Regions from separate parts of the Pantoea sp. Ae19-2 genome, predicted to be linked through region 1. Evidence: riboswitches for the same ligand, from Rfam matches in the RefSeq annotation. Region 1 holds a riboswitch; each other region holds the start of a gene.
What was found. Region 1 has a riboswitch for thiamine pyrophosphate ahead of thiB (thiamine ABC transporter substrate binding subunit). Riboswitches for the same ligand answer to the same signal wherever they lie in the genome.

Region 1 (5,018 bases):
CGGGCGCTGGGCGGGCACGCTATTCGTATGGTCAACACCGTTAATCGTCAGGCTGCCCTGGCTGACGGGCAGAAAACCGGCAATCAGGTTTAATAACGTACTTTTACCTGCCCCGCTTGGGCCGAGAATCGCCAGTCGTTCGCCGCGCCCGGCGTGAAGGGAGAAACGCATCGGCAAATGCTGATACAGGTAAGTCAGATTATTCAGTGTCAGCATGGCGGCCCGGTAATTTTTCCATCAAGGTGAACAGAGACAGGCAGAGTAGCAGCAATAACAGTGCAGTAACGGCGCCATCGGCACCGCGATAGGCGCCTATCTGCTGATAAAGGTAGAACGGCAGCGTGCGGAAATCGGCATTACCAAACAGCGCTACGACGCCAAAATCACCAATCGACAGCACGCAGGCAAACGCCAGCGCCTGCGCCAGCGGACGTTTCAACGCCCGGAGTTCAATCAGCCACAGGCGGTTCCAGCCGCTGATGCCCAGTGCCCCGCACAGGTGGGCGTAACGTTCAGCGATATCCCGCATCGGATTTTCCAGCACTTTCAACGCGTAGGGAATCGCGATTAACGCATTGGCAAAGATCACCACGCCATCCGCGGAGTCCGGCAAGCCGGTCGTGGCGTTCAGTAGCAGGAAAAAGCCGGTTGCCAGCACGATACCGGGCATTGCCAAAATCAGCATGCCGCTGGTGTCCATGATCTGTGCGGCGAGTGTATGCTGCCGCAGGCGCAGCTCCCGGCTGCTCCACAACAGCATGGTGGTCAGGACCAGACACAGCACGCCGGCGCCGAGCGCGATACGTAACGAGGTCAACGTTGCCTGCCATAACGCCGGTTGCTGTAACGCGCCCCGAAGCCCGCTATCCAGACCATTTACGATCACCGCCAGCAGCGGCGGCAGCAGCAGCAGCAGGGCGAAAAAGATGATGGCGGCGTCGCTGACGCGGGCCAGCGTGGAATCCTGAGGATCGCGCCAGCCGTTCAGTTGCGGGCTACCCGCCGGAATGGCGTTGCTGAAGCGCTGGCTGAGGAGCACCAGCACCAGGCAGCAGCTGAGCTGAATCAGCGCCAGGAGCGCCGCGCGGCCCGGATCGTAGTCATAGCTTAGCGCCTGGAAGATGGCCAGTTCGATGGTGGTCGCCTGCGGCCCGCCACCCAGCGATAGCACGGTGGCAAAACTGGCAAAACAGAGCATAAAGATTAATGCCCCGGTGGGCAGGAGCTGGCGGCGCAGCCAGGGCCATTCAAGCAGCCGGAAATGATGCCAGCCACGTATGTTCAGTTGGGCAGCAAGCTGACGCTGTTCGGCAGGAATGCTTTCCAGCGCCTGCAGCATCAGGCGCGTGGCCAGCGGCAGGTTGAAAAACACATGGGCCAGTAAAATTCCCTGAAGCCCGTAAGGCGAGAAGTGATAGTCCACGCCAAGCCAGGCGCAAAGCTGCGCCAGCCAGCCCACCCGACCATAGACGGTGAGCAGGCCGAATACGGCCACCAGCACGGGCAGAACCAGCGTCATGGCGCACAGGCGCAGCAACACCTGACGTCCGGGAAAGCGCCGCCGATAAAGGGCTCGGGACAGTGGAATGGCCGGCAGCAAGGAGAGCAGGGCGGAAAGCAGCGCCTGCTTAAACGAAAAGCCAATAACATGATGCAGATACGTATCCTGCAGGACAGACCGCCAGTCGGTCGCTGGCGCCGCCATCCACAGTGCTGTGAAGGCCAGCAGCGCCACGCTGCAGAGCAGCAGCGTGGCGAGCGAACCCGGAATCAGCCAGAAAGGGATTAACGGCTGACGGCGCGTTGCCATTGGCTAACCCATTGCGAACGGTGGCTGGCAACCTCTTCCGGTGAAAACTGCAATGTTGTCTTCGGCACGCTGAGCGAGGCAAATCCGGCGGGCAGGTCAGTTTTGATCACCGGATACATCCAGTTCCCGGTAGGGATGGTGTTCTGAAAGGCTGGCGTAACCATGAATTGCATAAACTGTTCTGCCAGTTTGGGCTGCTTGCTGTTCGCCAGTCGGGCGGCCACCTCAACCTGCAGATAGTTGCCTTCGGCGAAGGATGCCGCAGCATAGTTATCTTTTTTCTCTTCAATGATGTGATAAGCCGGTGACGTGGTATAGCTCAGCACCAGATCGCTCTCGCCTTTAAGAAACAGGCCGTAGGCTTCACTCCAGCCTTTGGTGACCGTGACGGTTTTCTTCGCCAGCTTTTGCCAGGCCTCAGGCGCGTTGTCCCCGTAAACCTTTTGCATCCACAGCAGCAGGCCAAGGCCTGGCGTGCTGGTGCGAGGATCTTCATAAATCACGCGCCATTTCTCTGGGCTTTCGACCAGTTCTTTCAGGCTTGTAGGGGGATTTTTTAGTGTGTTTTTGTTGTACACGAATGCGAAATAACCGTAATCGAACGGCACAAAGGTGGTGTCCATCCAGCCGCCGGGCACCTGCAGCTCACGGGTATCCACGTCGCTTTTGGCAAACAGGCCGGTTTGCTGCGCGGCCTGCAGAAGGTTGTTATCCAGGCCTAGTACCACATCGGCCTTTGTGTTCTTGCCTTCCATACGTACACGGTTCAGCAGCGAAACACCGTCTTCCAGCGCGACAAATTTCAGCTCGCAACCGCACTGGGCTTCAAAGGCTTTTTTGACGGCCGGACCCGGCCCCCAGTCAGCGGAAAAGGCGTCGTAGGTGTAAACCGTCAGGACAGGTTTGGCCGCAAAGACCGGGGCAGAGAGTAACAGCAGCACGGGCAGGACGTTTTTTAACACTTTGCGCTCCTAGGGCGGCAGGGTTGAGTCGCAAAGGATCTGAGCAAAACAACCTCTCAAATCCCTACGTCGGTATTAACCGATTCAGGTTCGACGGGTATTTCTCAGCGCCCTGACACTGTGGAAAGGGGCACCCCGTTGAGAACGCCACATTCTAGTCATTAAATGCGCAAGGGGAAAGGCTCACAGCGTAGGCGGGGCAAACCAGGCGGATTTAAAATCAAACCAGCCCAATGTATTCATCCGCACGCCGCGCATACTGCGCTGGCCCTCCAGCAGCAGCCAGTGATGAAACAGCGGATGAAGCCAGCTATTTTCCACCAGATATTTACCCCATTCAGCGAGGGAGAGCGTTTTTTCACGCCAGCGCGTGGCATCCTGCTGCCAGTTAACAGGCAGACAGTGCTGCATCAACGGCGTTTCGTATAACAGGGCAAACAGGGAATATTCGAGGGGCAGGGTAAAATTGACGCTGCCCAGCCAGATATCACTCTCGCCTTCGCCCTGATGCCAGCTTTCGTAACTGACTTCCCGGGTGTTCAACGTAACGCCCTGTTCTGCCAGCAACGGACGTAAGGCATCCGTAATACTGACATGCTCAATATGCTGGTTATACCAGGTTAACGTCAGGCTCGTGAGGCCCGCCGGTTTGTCCACTGGGGTCAGATCGCGGCGATGGTGCCAGCGGGGTAGCAGGCCGTAAGCCGGGAACCAGTAGCGCTGATAACCCCTGCCCGCATTATTGAGGAGTGCAATCGGGTTAAGCAGGTCGCTGAGCCAGCGTCGAATGTCTCGGTCGGCCATTTTTTCTGAACGCTGATCGAACAGTAAATAGTAGCAGCCTTCTTCAAGCCGGCTCTCTTCCTGTTTCTCATCGGCTTTTTCGCCCTGCAGGCGAACCCCTGCATAAACCAGCTCGTCACTGATCTCTGGCAGTACCCACACCGACACATCATCGATCAGCGCGCGATAGCCAAAGTAGTCGTCAAACGCTTCTATCTTCAACTGGCTGTGCTGATTACGGACGACCCGATAAGGACCTGTTCCCACAGGTTGACGGGCAAAATCGCGAATTTCAGGCCATTCCCGTGGCAGAATCATGGCGCTGACGCTGCCCAGCAGCCAGGGCAGCCAGCTGTCGGGCTGATCCAGATAGATATCCAGGGTCCAGGGGGCCGGTGAGTCGAGCCGTTGGATATGAGAAAACAGGGGATACTGACGCAGGCGTTCCAGGCTTGCGATCACATCGGCCATGTCCAGCTCCCGGCCATGATGAAAACGAATGGCAGGGCGTAAATAAAAGCGCCAGTGGAGATCGGATGTTTGCTGCCAGTGATGGGCGATATCGGCCTCGATTTCCCCCTGTTCCTCATTTATGCGCGTCAGGCCGCTAAAGATCTGGCGGGCAATATGGGTTTCCGAACGGCGCAGGGGCGAACCGGGTAACAGATTCAGCAGAGGGCGATAATAGAGGACGCGCAAAATATGTTTGCCCTGGCGGAAGCTCCGCCCCAGGTGGGCGCTGATCATCTGTCTGACCTGATCTTTATCCCCCACCAGCTGGACTAACTGATCGATACGATCCTGCTCCAGAAGATCTTCGGCACGCTGCTGCTGCAGCGCCAGCCCGGTGTAGCAGAAGGTCATCAGGGAACGTTTGCCCCGTCCGGCTTCGGCCTGCCAGGTGAGCCAGCCAGCCGCTTGCATTCTGTTGAGCAGGTTTCGCATATGGCGACGCGAACAGTGCAGCAAATCAGCCAGTTCGCCCAGGGTTGTTTCCTGTGGTTGTCCCTGGCAATTTTGCCACAGACGAATGAACTGCTGCTTCAGACGTGATGACGACATAAAAGAGGAACTCCCTGATAAAGGTGCTCTGTTTTTCTTACCCCATTTTAGAGGCAATCTTTCCTGTATTGGAAGAGCGGGAGGCATTCAGTAATGAATGGCGCTCTGACATGGACTGGCAGCGATGTCTGTCCCTTCTGAGTAGTGTGTTACGATTTCGCCAGCAGGGTTATTCTGCTGGTTTTTTTTACGTTGTAGGTTTGGGTCGGGGTTCCATTGTTCCCGTTTCTCCCGTTGTTCTGTCAGGGATAAGGCATGAAATCTTTGTTATCGTTCTCGCGCCGTTTCAATCCGGTCTTTTTGGCTTTTATGGTGACCGCCTTTATCCTCGGCGTGGCCGGTGCGCTGCAGGCACCGACGCTGAGCCTGTTTTTATCGCGAGAAGTGCAGGTGCCACCGCT
Region 2 (5,018 bases), 2.1 Mb from region 1:
GCGACCGACGGGACCCAGAAGCTGCCCCAGCGCTTTCTCGACAGCCTGCGTTGGCATCTGGACCACGGCACGCCATGTCCGTTGCTGCTGCTGGGCATCGCGGCCTGGATGCGCTATGTCAGCGCAGTGGATGAAAAAGGCGAGCCCATTGAGATCCGCGATCCGCTGAACGCGCAACTGGCCACTTGCGTAGCGGAAAGTGATGACGGTGAAGCTCGCGTGCGGGCGTTACTCAACATCAGCAGGGTATTTGGCGACGATCTTGCTAAAAACGATGCGCTGGTGAAACAACTTACCGCCTGTTACCTGCTGCTTGCCGCTCAGGGAGCCCGTGCCAGCGTTCAGCAGGCCATTGCCGGTCCTGAGGTCTGATGCGATCGCCTGATGCCAGGCCGAAGATAAAACGGACAGCGATATGACACTTTCTTACACCATTACCACCAGCGAACCGGTGAATCAGCAGGTTTATCGCTATCTGCGCCGCGATATCGTGACGTGCGTAATTCAGCCGGGCGCACTGCTCTCGGAAAAAGAGGTTTCCGCCCGGTTCAACCTCTCACGTCAGCCGGTGCGGGAAGCCTTTATCAAGCTCGCGGAGGCCGGTCTGGTTCAGATCCTGCCGCAGCGCGGCACCTTTGTGCGCAGGATCTCGGCTAAACGGGTCGAAGATGGTCGTTTCATTCGTGAGGCCGTGGAGATTGCCGTGGTCCGTCGCGCTGCTGAGGAAATCGAAGAGTCAGGGCTGATGGCGCTGGAGCATAACCTGCAACTGCAACGCATCACCGCTGCCCGTGGCGATAGCCAGATGTTCTTAAGCCTGGACGATGAGTTTCATCGCCTCATCGCTGAGAGCATCGGCTGTCCGCTGGCGTGGGAAACGGTTGAAAACATCAAAGCCACCATGGATCGGGTACGCTATTTAACCCTGAATGACGTTGCGCCCGCCGAAACCCTGATAGAACAGCATGATGCTATTTTTGCGGCGCTGAAGGCAAACGATCCCGTCAAGGCTGAGGCGGCGTTGCGCCATCATTTGCAGGCCATGATGTTTTCGATCACCCCAGTCATCAAGCAAAACAGCGCCTGGTTTGAAGAGGATTAACGCCTTGCCAGTCTGCAAGGCGAAACACGATGGGCTACCACCACTGATGGAAATGGTGCACCGGCCCAATCCCGTTGCCCACTTCCAGCGAATCTGCCGCCAGTAATGCCTGCTGCAGCCAGGCTTTCGCTTCACTGATCGTCGCTTCCCAGCTGTCATGCCGGGGACGTAAGGCCGCGAGCGCGGCGGACAGCGTACAGCCGGTGCCGTGCGTATGACGCGTGTTTACCCGTACGCTGCTAAAGCGCTGACGCCCTGCCCGGGTTAGCAGCCAGTCCGGGCTTTCATCACCATCGAGATGACCGCCTTTCATCAGCACTGCCTGGCAACCCAGCGCCAGTAGCGCTTTGCCCTGGGTGAGCATCTCATCTTCATTGAGGGCAACCTGGCATCCCAGCAGTGCAGCGGCTTCGGGCAGGTTTGGCGTAATCAATGAGACCTGTGGCAATAAACGATCTCGCACACAGGCAATCGCATCCGGATTCAGCAGGGCATCGCCGCTTTTAGCCACCATCACCGTATCCAGCACCACAAAGGGAATTTCCCGCCGCTGCAGGCCATGGGCCACCCGCTCGACAATTTCTGTTTCAGACAGCATGCCAATCTTCGCACTGTCGATGCGCACATCATCCAGCACCGAGTCCAATTGGGCGGTCACAAATTCTGGCGCAACACGGTATACCGACTGCACACCGCAGGTATTCTGCGCCACCAGCGCCGTGATCACACTGGTACCGTACGCGCCCAGTGCAGAGAAGGTTTTCAGATCGGCCTGGATACCGGCCCCGCCGCTGGGATCGGTCCCTGCAATCGTCAGGGCATTAATGCGTTTCATCAGGTGCCTCCAGCGTCCAGAGTGCATCCAGGAAAACAGGCGCAAAGCTACCCGGTCCATCTGCATCCTGCGCGGCCTTTTCTCCAGCCAGCGCCATCACCCGACAGGCGCAGGCGATGTTGATCAGTCGGTCACCTGGCAAACAGGCAAAGGCCGCCACCACCGCTGAAAGCGCACAGCCGGTGCCGACCACCCGCGTCATTAACGGCGAGCCGCCCGTAATCGCCCAGGTTCGCTGTCCATCGGTGACATAGTCTACTTCGCCGGTTACGACGACACAGGTATCAAAAGCTTTTGCCAGCTGTTGGGCAGCCTGCAGCGCGGCTTCGGCCGAATGCAGGCTGTCAACACCGCGTCCGCCTTCTGCCTGCTGCGCCAGCGCCAGAATCTCTGAGGCATTGCCGCGAACCACTGCAGGCGACTGCGCGAGTAGCTGCTTGCAAAACGCGGTGCGCAGCGTCAGCGCGCCGACCGCCACCGGATCCAGTGTCCATGGCGTGCCCGCCTGGTTTGCTGCAAGCACCGCAGCCTGCATCGCTTGCTTACGATCGTGGGTTAGCGTACCGACATTGATAAGCAGCGCATCGGCAAGCGCGCTAAACTGCGCCGCTTCGTCAGCGTCGATGACCATGGCCGGAGAGGCATTAAGGGCGAGTAAAACGTTAGCCGTTAGCGTTTGCACCACATCGTTGGTCATACAGTGCACCAGCGGTGACTGACGGCGAAACTGTTGCAGAATGGGCGCGCATTGCGCATCAGAAAGGTGTTGCGGTTGATGTGTCATCAGAGCTCCCAACCGGCGGACAAGAAGGCGAATGCGGTCAGGCATCAGACTTCCCTACGCTGGCATTATCCAGATCAGGTAATACGGGTTTTTCTCAGCCTTCACAAAGAAGGGCACCCCGAGTCGTCAGGTAAATTCACTTTACCCGTCATCAGCATAAGGTTGAGCCACTGGCAAAGCAACCTTGCCCGCATCAAATCAGATCGTTTAATCCGGGTTTATATTCAACACGCCTTCTTGGGCTTATTCTTGAGATAACAATTATTTACTCAGAGTATCCTGATGAAAACTGGCTTCAGCCTGGTCGCATATTTTATAAAACTGGCGTTACTCATGTCAGGATTGATGCTGGCATTTCAGGCGAGTGCCGCCCCCAGTTTTTCATGTGCGCATCCCAGCGCAATCGAAAAGGTGATTTGTCAGAGCCAGACGTTATCGGCAAAAGATCGGTTAATGGCGCATTTTTTTGATCTCGCGAAAAAAAACGCCACGGCCGGACCTTCGGGGCTCATTACCGCACAACGGCAATGGTTAAAAAACCTGACTAAAATGTGTCTCACTGACCCTCAAGAAAAACGCATTGAAGGATACTACGATCAACGGCTTTTTGAACTCGCTGTCATGGTTCTTTATACCCATCATGGCGAAGCCATTAAGCAAATCCGTAAAACAAATCCCGAGTTAGTGAACATATACGAAGCGATTTATCAGTTTACTTCTCTTCCAGCAGGTTCAACCAGGCATAATAAGGTCACCGAACTCATTCGACCCGCTTTCGAAGTAACAGATAACCACATATTCGAAGATAAAATTCCTGATGCAGAAAGCGCAGCAGAAAATACCAACAACTTCGGCATGTTTCTCTGGCTCATTGCCGAAAATAATCCAGAATCACTTATTATCCCCTGCGAGGCATTTTTACGGCATCCACAAAATATCGTCTGGCTGGAACCGCTGGCCGGTGGTGCAATTGACAGCCGAACCCCCATCAGTGACTGCGAACAAACTCAACCCACACTGCCGTTGTTTAAGCAATTTATTCATCTGGCGGAAGATGCCACCCCTGTTAGCACAGGGACCATTCGTTTTACAATTTATGCCATTACACGGGCGGAAATTTCAGCCACGTTAAGTCACAGCATGAAGTTTTTAAAGTCCATCCAATACGGAAAAAATAGCTTATCTGACGACGCACAGCAGTTTATCAAGCAGCATACTGAAGGCTACCAGAATAGCCTTATTGAGCTGACACACTACTACCAACATGCGTTTAACATGCCGGCGGATACGGCGAATAGCGAAGCCAGACGTTCAATCACGATCCTGCTGAATAACATTACCGATGATGAGTAATAAAAAATGCAAAAAGACGATGAAGCGCCATCTAATATCAAAGGCTTAATTAGCTTACCGCTGATTGTGTGATTGCACTCCTGATGATTATGGCTTATACATCTGTGTCTTCTGGTACATTTATCTTTTCTTTAATAGGGGGCACTTTAATATTAATAAGTTGGGCAATGTGGTTAATATGCGAACTTGTTGCATCTATTTGGGAACGCCGTTGGAAAGATGTCGCGAAAGTTATTTCCCTGCCATTCATTTTCGCTGGCTTAGTGTTCCTTTCTCTCACAGAAATTAACTATATCAAGCTCTTTTTTATTTACCCCAGTTATTATCCCCTTTTTGATATTGCACAATACTACACTCATCAGCCAGTCATCATAAAATGGGATGAGTTTAATGAGGGATTTACCGATCTCGTCTATGCACCTGAAGGTCAGTGGCAAGCCGAGTGCATTTTTGACCGCTGTTCAAAAAACGTGATCCCGAGCTTAGTATCGTGACCCAACCGTTGATTGGCCACTTCTATCTTCAGGATACGTTATGGCGTTAACGCCTGTTCAACTGATCAGGGTCGTCATCACCTTATGGTTTCTCTCTGCAAAGCTTTGCGTTGATATGAAAAATTCTCTGCAACCTTTTGCATGATCTGGATCAACTCCCTTCCCTACAAAAAAAGGCTTAATGCTGCGGGCTAAAAATTCTCAAGTAATAGCAGTAGAGTTATTAACACTATTAAGTAATATTTTTCACCATTATTACATCGCCCGGAAATTAACAAGCCTGCCTACAACATCGCAACAATAAATATTCAAATAATATAGTTAAAAATTACCAGAACACTTCATCCTTTACAGGAAGCATGATGCGATTCTTAGCGCTTATTCCTCATCGTCACCGATGGACCGACATTAGTATCACCCGTCAGGGTGCGGTTTCTCCTTCTGGCCGAT
Region 3 (5,018 bases), 570 kb from region 1:
GCCGGGGCGCTACCGCGATCGGGTTCTGCATATGAAATACATCGGGACCGGGTCTACTGCGACTCAGCCTCAGCACGCAGTTGCAGAGTTTATTCATCAGGGGCATTACCAGACCCATCTGCGGCGGATGCGTCAGGTTTACCAACACAACTACGAAACCTTTATTTGCTGGGTTCGGCACTATTTCCCCTGTGGAATCTGCGTCACGCGGCCTCAGGGGGGATTTCTGATGTGGATTGAACTGCCAGAAGCCTTTGACGCCGTGCAACTTAACAATACGCTGCGGGAGTCCGGGATACAGATTGCTGTAGGTTCGCTGTTTTCCGCCTCGGGCAAATATCGCAACTGCCTGCGCCTGAACTATGCCTTGCCTGCCAGCGATAAAGTTGAACGGGCACTGGCGATAACGGGCAGCGCCGTTGAGCAGGCGATAGCGGCATGTGTCCACGATCGGCCAAGGGCACATACCTCTGTACCTGTGGTTGAGGAGCAGGGCCAGAAAGAGGAGGGAACTGGCCCTGGTCCGGCCATTCCGGCCGGACACCTGTGACTTTACTGAGCATAAAAAAACCGCGCCAGCCGTAATACTCATTGCCGTGCGCGGCTTTCCACTCTTTAACAGCCTTTTGCACAGGCTGCAGGTATTTCTGGGCGCTGACGCGCGTTAGTACGCCGTTTCGGGTTCGGCAAGCCGCAGCAGAACACGCGTGGCCTCCTGCCAGTCTTCTGCCTGAGTAATCGCGCTCACCACCGCAATACTGCCCACCCCGGTGGCCAGTACCTCTGGCGCACGATCAATACTGATGCCTCCGATCGCGACTGTTGAGATGCCGTGCAGCCGGGCCAAATGGCGCTTAAGTTCAGCTACGCCCTGCGGGGAAGAGGGCATGGCCTTCGTCTGGGTGGGGAAGATGTGCCCCAGCGCCACATAGGAAGGGCGCAGTGCCAGCGCCCGATCCAGCTCTGCATCATCATGAGTTGAAAGTCCCAGCCGCAAGCCTGCGTGCAGGATCTGCTGCAGGTTAGCGACCTCTAAATCTTCCTGACCCAGATGGACGCCATAGGCCTGATGTTTAATCGCCAGTTGCCAGTAATCATTGATAAACAGACGTGCCTGATAGCGCTTACCTGCGGCGATAGCCCGAATAATCATGGGTTCAACCACCTCGTCCGGCTGATCCTTGATCCGAAGCTGAAGGGTTCGCACACCGGCTTCCAGCAGGCGCTCTATCCATTCCACGCTGTCAACGACCGGATAGAGCCCCAGACGTGATGCGGTTGCGGGAAAGGCGTCCATTTATTCCTCCTTTATTGCGGTCGCAGGGTGATACAGCTCACCGCCGCGCTCACGAAAATGATCAGACATTTTCGCCATCCCCACCTCAATCGCCTGGGCTTCGGCTTCCTGCCTTGCGGCGTAGTCACGCACTTCCTGGGTAATTTTCATTGAGCAAAATTTGGGGCCGCACATAGAGCAGAAGTGGGCCACCTTACCGGACTCCTGCGGCAGGGTTTCATCGTGGTAAGCCCGGGCCGTATGCGGATCCAGTGCAAGATTAAACTGGTCTTCCCAGCGAAACTCAAAACGTGCTTTGGACATCGCATTGTCGCGGATCTGCGCGCCCGGATGACCCTTGGCCAGATCGGCTGCGTGCGCGGCGATCTTGTACGTGATTAAGCCCTGTTTAACATCTTCCTTGTTTGGCAGACCTAAATGCTCTTTGGGCGTGACGTAGCACAGCATGGCGCAGCCGAACCAGCCAATCATCGCGGCACCAATGCCGGAGGTAAAGTGATCGTAACCCGGAGCAATATCAGTGGTGAGGGGGCCCAGAGTGTAAAACGGCGCTTCATGGCAATGTTCCAGTTGTTCGGTCATGTTGCGACGGATCATTTGCATGGGAATATGGCCGGGGCCCTCAATCATCACCTGCACGTCGTATTCCCAGGCAATTTTCGTCAGCTCACCTAAGGTGTGCAGTTCCGCAAACTGCGCTTCGTCATTGGCATCCTGAATCGATCCCGGACGCAGGCCGTCACCCAGTGATAATGAGATGTCGTAGGCCGCACAAATTTCACAGATGTCGCGGAAGTGCTCATACAGGAAGCTCTCTCTGTGATGCGACAGGCACCACTTCGCCATAATGGAACCACCACGCGAGACAATCCCAGTCAGGCGCTTCGCGGTCATGGGCACGTAGCGCAGCAGCACGCCTGCATGAATCGTAAAATAATCCACACCCTGCTCGGCCTGTTCCAGCAATGTGTCGCGGAAAATTTCCCAGTTCAGATCTTCTGCCACACCGTTAACTTTCTCAAGCGCCTGATAGATCGGTACCGTACCGATAGGCACCGGGCTGTTACGCAAAATCCATTCACGGGTTTCGTGGATATAGCGGCCGGTGGAAAGATCCATGACGGTATCGGCGCCCCAACGCGTTGACCACACCAGCTTTTCAACCTCTTCTTCAATCGAGGAGGTCACGGCTGAGTTGCCGATATTGGCATTCACTTTCACCAGAAAGTTACGCCCGATGATCATGGGTTCGGATTCGGGATGGTTAATATTTGCCGGAATAATAGCGCGCCCGGCAGCCACTTCCTGACGCACAAACTCAGGGGTAATATTTTCTGGCAGATGGGCGCCAAAGCTGTGCCCCGGATGCTGCTGCAGCAGCACCTCGCCGCGGATGCGTTCCCGGCCCATATTTTCCCGCAGCGCGATAAACTCCATCTCCGGCGTAATTATGCCCCGACGAGCATAATGGAGCTGGGTAACGCAGTGGCCTGCCTTTGCACGGCGTGGTGTGGGCAGGTGTTCAAAACGTAAGTGATCCAGGCCGTCATCGGCCAGCCGCTGTTGCGTGTAGGCAGAGCTGATTTGCACCAGATTTTCGCTGTCATTCCGCTCTTCAATCCAGCGCGCCCGCAGTTTATCCAGCCCCCGATGCACGTCGATTTGTGCGGCGGGATCGCCATAGGCACCGGCCGTATCGTAAACCGGAACGGGCTCATTCTCCTCATAAACCGGCGCTTCTTTACTGCCGCTGGTCAGGGTAGGGCTGAGTTGAATTTCCCGCATTGGGACACGGATATCATCGCGGCTGCCGGTAAGCCAGATACGTTTTGAATTAGGGAAGGCGCTGCCGCCCTGAAGAGAGTCAATGAATTCCTGTGCCTGAGCACGTTGTTCGCGACGGGTCGTTTTAGCAGTAGACATAGCAATATTCCAGTAAGAGGGAAGGTTGCTTGTCCGGAGTTCGGAAGGAGTAACGGCACTGCTGACACCATTCGGTGGCGTACCGTATAAATTTACTCTTGTTCCCTTCGCAGGTTCTAACCTGATCAGGTTCCGCGGATCCCGAATTAACGGTCTCAGCCCTTAGGCACTCCGACAAGATGAGGTTTCAACGATTTCGCTACGGCGCCCGCTCGGCTTCACCCCGGAAAAAGGTATAGCATGAACAGCGCCCGTAGATGACGTATCAACCGTAAACACCGACTACGTTCGGCGTTAAACGTAAAGCCCACTCAGCATAAGGGGGCTTTTGGCTAATCACAAGTCTTTTACAATCGATTAGGTTTTAGGCGGGGCGGGCAATTTCGCTGTCGTTAGCCACGGGCGGGGTCAGGTGATTATCCCATGCCATCTGGATGAGTTTGTCCTCAAGCGTAAAGCGTCCTTCCAGGGCTTCTCCGACCTCCGATAGCGCATTCTGAAAGGTGACGTAGTTATCGTCATCAATCGCCTGCTGCAGGTGTCCGTCATACAGCTTCATCAGTTGTTCGGTGTTGGCTTCCAGCGAGGGATAAATCTGCGTTGCTGCCAACAGCGGACTGGTACCGTCCATTTCTCCGATCAGGCGTTGATAGAGGCTGAAGTGGCCGGATGAAAGGTAATCGACCAGATTATGGCAAAAGTTATCAAGTGCCTGTTCATCCAGACGCGTCAGTGCCTCTTTCTTTGGCTTGATACCGACCAAATGGTAATAAGAAACCAGTAACTGGCGGCGAGCGGCCAGCCATGAATCGACCAGTTCATTACTGCCACCTACGCGTTTGGTCAGAACGTCTAACTGGTTGAGCATAGTTAACTCCGTATGAGTTATGCACCTTCATATTTCAGATTAGCGATGCGTCAAGTGCGCTTGTTTTCCACGAGCCTGCCGGGGAGAAATAAGCGTGTTGCCGTCTTGCAACCAGAATTATTTGGGTATAGTTGTTCATCTACACACTTAACATCGGGACTTCAGCGTGCGGGTTGACGCTAAGGATGACGAAATAAATGCAATGCGAAATTTCAAGCGTAGACGCTGGATGGTGGATTGTCAGCAGTGAACAAAAAATTTGGTTACCGCAAGGAGACCTGCCTCACGGTAATGCGCAGCATTTTGGCCTGACGGGTCATCAGGGGCGCGTAATTGGCGAATGGCAGGGGGAGAATGTCTGGCTGATTTGCGAAACACGTTCGGAGGATATGCTGTCTTTGCGGCAGTTACTTAACGAAGATCCGGGACTGTTTCAGTTGGCAGGGCGCGGTGTACAGCTGGCCGAATTTTATCGCTCTCACCGCTGGTGTGGCTACTGCGGCCATGAGATGCACGCCAGCAAGCGTGAATTTGCCTGCCTGTGCAGCCACTGCCGTGAACGCTACTATCCACAGATTGCGCCCTGCATTATCGTCGCCATTCGCCGGGGGGACGAGATCCTGTTGGCTAACCATGCGCGCCAGCGTAATAACATTTACACTGTGCTGGCCGGTTTCGTCGAAGTCGGCGAAACCATTGAACAGGCCGTCGCGCGCGAGGTAATGGAAGAGAGCAACGTGCGTGTGAAGAATGTCCGCTATGTTACCTCGCAGCCCTGGCCTTTCCCGCAGTCTCTGATGATGGCGTTTATGGCGGAATATGATGGCGGCGAGTTACAACATGACGGCAAAGAGCTGCTGGACGCCGGATGGTTCCGCTTTGATGCGCTGCCTTTACTGCCGCCGCCCGGTACCGTCGCCCGTCGATTAA
Region 4 (5,018 bases), on a different contig from region 1:
GGAATGGCCCAGCGGGTTTGCTTCGCGGCTGCTCGCGCGGGGGGCGCGACGCTGCTGATTGCAGACGAGCCGACTAAAGGGCTGGACGTCGCGCGGCGGGATGAAATGGGTAACCTGTTAAATACGGCGGTGTCTCAGGGTGAAACCTTGCTGACGATCACGCACGACATTGCACTGGCCCGACAGTTAGGTGGTGAGGTCATGGTGATGCATAAAGGCAAAGTCGTTGAGCAGGGCAGCGCCGGGCAGGTGTTATACCGTCCACAAGCGCCTTACACCCAACTGCTGTTGGCGGCCGATCCTGAGGCCTGGGCGCCAGGATCGCGAGTACCCTGTGATGAAACCATCGTGTTACAGACAGAGGGCCTTTATCTGAAACGGTCAGGGAAGCAACTGTTTCACAATGCCTCGCTAATCTTCCGGGCCGGCGAAATCGTGGGGCTTTACGGCGAAAGCGGCTGCGGTAAAAGTAGCCTGGGGGATACGCTATGCGGTTTGATAATGCCCGATGCGGGCAAGATCGTGCGTCCAGGGGCTGCCAGTAGGTTACGTTATCAAAAACTTTATCAGGATCCCTCAGCCATATTTCCACCTGACATCGCGATGGTCAGGGTTATCGATGATGTGCTGCGGCTGCACCACGCCACGGTGAAGCGACGTGATGAACTGATGGCACAACTGGGATTAGCGCACGCGTTGCTGAACCGTCCGGCTTCGGGTTTGTCAGGCGGCGAGCTTCAGCGCTTTTCACTGCTCAGGGTGATGTTACTGGACCCTGTGTTTTTATTTGCGGATGAGCCGACGTCGCGCCTGGATCCTGTCGTTCAGCAGCAGACGCTGGCGTTGATTAGCGAACTGGCAACACAGCAACGCTGCGCCATTTTGCTGGTCAGCCACGATCTCGCCTTACTGGAGAAAAGCGCGCATCGTGTTATCTCACTGGCTTCCCTCAGCCAGAGCGCCGCAATAGCCCAGGAAGTCTGTATTTAACCGAAGGCAGGGAAACCTGCCTTCACACATGCTCCATGACCAGCACAGCCAGCGTATCTGGCTCAAGCGCACGAAAAATATGCTCAGTGTCGCCCGGGTAGCTGATGTAATCGCCTACCTCAAGCTCAACGGGTGAATCAACCGGCCCAACCTCTGCGCGCCCTTGCGTCAAAATTAAATGTTCGATGGTATTCGGTGAATGCGGCTGTGAGCAGCGTTCGCTGCCGGGCTGTATGTGCAGAAGATAGATATCCCGTCGTGCGCCCGGTGGACAGGTTGCCAGTAAGACGGCTTTGTAATCAGCCTGCTCAGCAGCCACCGTGGGGCCTTCTCCGCGGCGAATAACCTGTAACCGGTTCGTTTCCGGCTCCATCAGGCGTGCAAATGGAATATTGAGCGCGACACACAGCGACCACAACGTCTCAATACCCGGATTGCCGTTACCGGCTTCAAGCTGAGACAGGGTCGATTTTGCAATCCCCGCCCGGCGAGCAACTTCAGCCAGCGTCAGGCCGGCACGCTGGCGTTCTCTTACTAAACCTCGGGCAATGATATCAATGGGCGTGCTCATCACTTTTCCTGTTCGTTAAAATGAACGTATCGTTCGTCTTGTAATACATATCCGATGTTCATTATAATGGATTTATCGTTCGTTATGGGATTCGATGTTGATGCTGGCAAAAAAATTCACGCTGGATAAAGGCGTTATAAAAGCAATTTTTCTGGTCTGTATCGCAGATGGCATTGTCGGCCTGTCTTACGGGTCGCTCGCCACTGCTGATGGCTTTCCGTTTTGGGTACCGCTGGCGTTATCAACGCTGGTGCTGGCTGGCGCATCGGAATTCTTATTTATTGGCATCGTTGCCGGCGGTGGCAGTCCTTTAACCGCTGCCGCGGCAGGTTTGCTGGTCAACGCCCGCCATCTTCCCTTTGGCATTGCGGTTAAAGACTTAGTGGGCAGAGGCTGGCGGGGGGCGCTCGGCTGTCACATTATGAACGATGAAAGTGTGGTGTTCGGCATCTCTCAGCCGCAGCTGGCTCAACGCCGCAGTGCGTTTTGGCTGTGCGGCATCGGTATCGGATTGATCTGGCCGTTCACCGTCATGCTCGGGGCCGCGATTGGCCAGTTTATCCCGAATATTTCCGTTATCGGTCTGGATGCCGTGTTTCCCGCCATTCTTATCGCACTCATCTTCCCGGCGTTACGCAAACCCCGAACCCGCATTCCTGCGGCTACCGGCGCCGTGCTGTCGCTGGCGGTCACGCCATTTGTTCCAGCAGGGATGCCTGTTCTGTTTTCGTTGTTAGGGCTGCTTACGTGGAGATCGCGCAAATGAATCATCCGATGATAATTGCAGGCATTGCCTTGCTGTCTGCCGGAACCTATGCCATTCGTTATGCGGGCGTCAAACTGGGTAACCGGTTGCCTGTCAGTGAGCGCACGCAAAATGTGTTATCCGATGCGGCCACGGTACTGTTACTGGCCGTTGCAGCCACCACCACGTTGTTCGAAGGTCAGCATTTTGCCGGGATGGCAAGGCTGCTGGGCGTGTCGTTTGCCATTTTTCTCGCCTGGCGCAGGGCGCCGCTGATCGTCATCATTTTGGGCGCAGCCTGTATGACCGCTCTGCTGCGTTACCTGAATGTGCCTTAGTCGCTAACGACAAATTGCTGCATCAGCCTTGACGTAAGGCGCGGCTTAAAATAAAACTAGAACCCGTCAGGGGAGTCTCGCCAAAGAGACTGAGAGGCTAATAGCGCAATGCGCGGCTTAGCGACCCTTAGAACCTGACCCAGTTGATACTGGCGTAGGAAGACGGGTATCTTTGCCACAGGCAGATACTTGCCGCAGAGTCTGCTTTTGCCGGGCTCATGCTTTTTCCCTTCTTGTATCACGGGTCTCTGACTGTTAACAGAGAGGCCAAAGTGAAAATCCTGTTTCTGATGTTACCCTGTCAGGTTGGCTGGCAATGAGCCGCTGGTCAGTGCTCGGCAGCGGCGTGTCCGGATTGTGTATCGCCACGCTACTGGCGGAGCAGGGTGAACCTGTCGAAATCATTACCTTACCGGACTGCCGCGCGGCATCGCACTGGGCTGGCGGTATGCTGGCGCCCTGGTGCGAAGCGGAAAGTGCGCCACAGCAGGTCGTTGACTGGGGTCAGTATGCTGCGGCATGGTGGTCGGCCCGGGTCAGCGGCGTGGAACAGCAGGGTACCCTGGTGATTGCGCCCCCGCGCGACAGTGCTGAGTTAACGCGTTTCGCTAACATGACCTCATCACATCAGTGGGTGACGCCAGCAGAGATTGAACCTGCGCTGGAAGACCGTTTTGCCCGTGGCTTGTTCTTTGCCGCAGAAGGTCATCTTGATCCCCGGCTGGCAATGCAACAATTACAAACGCGTTTACTGAATGCGGGTGTCCGGTTTCACCCGGGTAAACCCAGCGGGAAAATTATCGATTGCCGGGGTATTCATGCCCGGCAATCCCAACCGGAATTGCGTGCCGTGCGCGGTGAAATGGTTATTCTCCACACCGACGAAATAACGTTTTCCCGTCCTGTTCGCCTGCTGCACCCGCGTTTTCCCTGTTATCTGGTGCCCAGGGCTCAGGGGCATTTTATGCTGGGCGCGACCATGGTCGAAAGCCAGGATGACAGCCCAATCAGCGCGCGCGCTATGATGGAACTGTTAAGCGCAGCCTACAGCATCCATCCTGCCCTCGCCGAAGCACGCATTATTGAAAGCGGCACAGGTCTGCGTCCGGCTTACCGCCACAATCTGCCCGAAGTGCGTTATGAAAATGGCATTTTTTCCATTAACGGCATGTACCGTCACGGCTTCCTGCTGGCCCCGATGATGGCCGAGAAGCTTATGCAACAACTGACGTCCGAGGGAGTGCGATGAAAATAGAACTGAACGGCCTTGCTATTGAAACCGAAGCCCGCACGCTGGCTGAATTACTCGTGGAACAACATATCGATGCTGGCTGTGTCGCCAGTGCCGTGAACGGCGAATTTGTTCCCCGGGAGCGCTATTCCTCAGAGCCGCTTGTGGCGGGTTGTCGTCTTGAAGTGTTATCGCCGATGCAGGGAGGCTAACGATGTTTTATGACTTTAGCGGACAGTCACGTTTTTTACTGGGTACTGCAGGTTATCCCTCGCCGGATATTCTGCAACAGGCCGTTGGCGCATCCGGCGCCGAGATTATTACGGTGAGTCTGCGTCGTGAAGGAAGCCAGGGCGGAGCCTTTCGCGATCTCCTGAAAACCTTAAATAAACGCGTTTTACCCAATACCGCAGGCTGCCACACGGTGAAAGAAGCCGTGACGACTGCGCATATGGCGCGGGAATTGTTTGCCACGTCCTGGATCAAGCTTGAGGTGATCGGTCATGCCGATACCTTACAGCCCGATCCCTTTGCCCTCGTCGAAGCAGCACGTATTTTGTGTGCAGAGGGTTTCCACGTTTTCCCTTACACCACAGAAGATCTGATTGTGGGCGAGAAACTGCTGGACGCGGGCTGTGAAGTGCTGATGCCGTGGGGGGCGCCTATCGGCTCAGGCCAGGGATTACGCAATATCGAGGGATTACGGACGATGCGTGCCTGGTTTAAGGACGTTCCACTGATTATTGATGCCGGGATCGGTGCGCCGAGCCAGGCGGCTCAGGCGATGGAATTGGGGTTTGATGCTGTGCTGTTGAATACCGCCGTGGCGAAATCCAGCGATCCGGTTCGCATGGCTGACGCATTTGCGCGCGCCATTGAAGCGGGATATCAGGCACGTCAGGCTGGCATGATGGAGCGTCGCGACATGGCTGCCGCCTCTACGCCCGTTTTCGGGCTGGCGCAATTTCGCTAAGGAGCAGAGATGGCACGTTATCAACGACAGACAATGCTGCCAGAAGTGGGCGAGCAGGGGCAGCAGGCTTTGTCCGCTGCCCGCGTCTTAGTGGTTGGCGCGGGTGGACTGGCTTCCACGTTATTACCGCTCCTGGCGGGCGCTGGCATCGGTTATATCCGGCTCTATGA

Region 2: linked by a shared signal. The riboswitch ahead of thiM (hydroxyethylthiazole kinase) and the one ahead of thiB (thiamine ABC transporter substrate binding subunit) in region 1 are both predicted to bind thiamine pyrophosphate.
Region 3: linked by a shared signal. The riboswitch ahead of thiC (phosphomethylpyrimidine synthase ThiC) and the one ahead of thiB (thiamine ABC transporter substrate binding subunit) in region 1 are both predicted to bind thiamine pyrophosphate.
Region 4: linked by a shared signal. The riboswitch ahead of AAIE03_RS22090 (FAD-dependent oxidoreductase) and the one ahead of thiB (thiamine ABC transporter substrate binding subunit) in region 1 are both predicted to bind thiamine pyrophosphate.

Annotation. Positions count from the first base shown of each region.
Region 1 is NZ_JBCHWE010000001.1:3,116,571-3,121,588, reverse strand. Features, by position in the region: gene thiQ (thiamine ABC transporter ATP-binding protein ThiQ) at 1-216, opposite strand, end outside; gene thiP (thiamine/thiamine pyrophosphate ABC transporter permease ThiP) at 200-1,810, opposite strand; gene thiB (thiamine ABC transporter substrate binding subunit) at 1,786-2,772, opposite strand; TPP riboswitch at 2,816-2,920, opposite strand; gene sgrR (HTH-type transcriptional regulator SgrR) at 2,956-4,617, opposite strand; gene AAIE03_RS14460 (MFS transporter) at 4,873-5,018, shown strand, end outside.
Region 2 is NZ_JBCHWE010000001.1:966,758-971,775, reverse strand. Features, by position in the region: gene AAIE03_RS04550 (mannitol dehydrogenase family protein) at 1-372, shown strand, start outside; gene AAIE03_RS04545 (GntR family transcriptional regulator) at 416-1,102, shown strand; gene thiD (bifunctional hydroxymethylpyrimidine kinase/phosphomethylpyrimidine kinase) at 1,137-1,937, opposite strand; gene thiM (hydroxyethylthiazole kinase) at 1,924-2,766, opposite strand; TPP riboswitch at 2,756-2,852, opposite strand; gene AAIE03_RS04530 (lysozyme inhibitor LprI family protein) at 3,004-4,074, shown strand; gene AAIE03_RS04525 (hypothetical protein) at 4,164-4,568, shown strand; gene AAIE03_RS04520 (hypothetical protein) at 4,931-5,018, shown strand, end outside.
Region 3 is NZ_JBCHWE010000001.1:3,690,673-3,695,690, reverse strand. Features, by position in the region: gene AAIE03_RS16970 (aminotransferase-like domain-containing protein) at 1-550, shown strand, start outside; gene thiE (thiamine phosphate synthase) at 665-1,297, opposite strand; gene thiC (phosphomethylpyrimidine synthase ThiC) at 1,298-3,220, opposite strand; TPP riboswitch at 3,306-3,404, opposite strand; gene AAIE03_RS16955 (Rsd/AlgQ family anti-sigma factor) at 3,585-4,088, opposite strand; gene nudC (NAD(+) diphosphatase) at 4,286-5,018, shown strand, end outside.
Region 4 is NZ_JBCHWE010000002.1:327,917-332,934, reverse strand. Features, by position in the region: gene AAIE03_RS22110 (ABC transporter ATP-binding protein) at 1-990, shown strand, start outside; gene AAIE03_RS22105 (helix-turn-helix domain-containing protein) at 1,013-1,561, opposite strand; gene AAIE03_RS22100 (AzlC family ABC transporter permease) at 1,656-2,327, shown strand; gene AAIE03_RS22095 (AzlD domain-containing protein) at 2,324-2,644, shown strand; TPP riboswitch at 2,703-2,822, shown strand; gene AAIE03_RS22090 (FAD-dependent oxidoreductase) at 2,961-3,893, shown strand; gene thiS (sulfur carrier protein ThiS) at 3,890-4,087, shown strand; gene AAIE03_RS22080 (thiazole synthase) at 4,090-4,848, shown strand; gene AAIE03_RS22075 (HesA/MoeB/ThiF family protein) at 4,858-5,018, shown strand, end outside.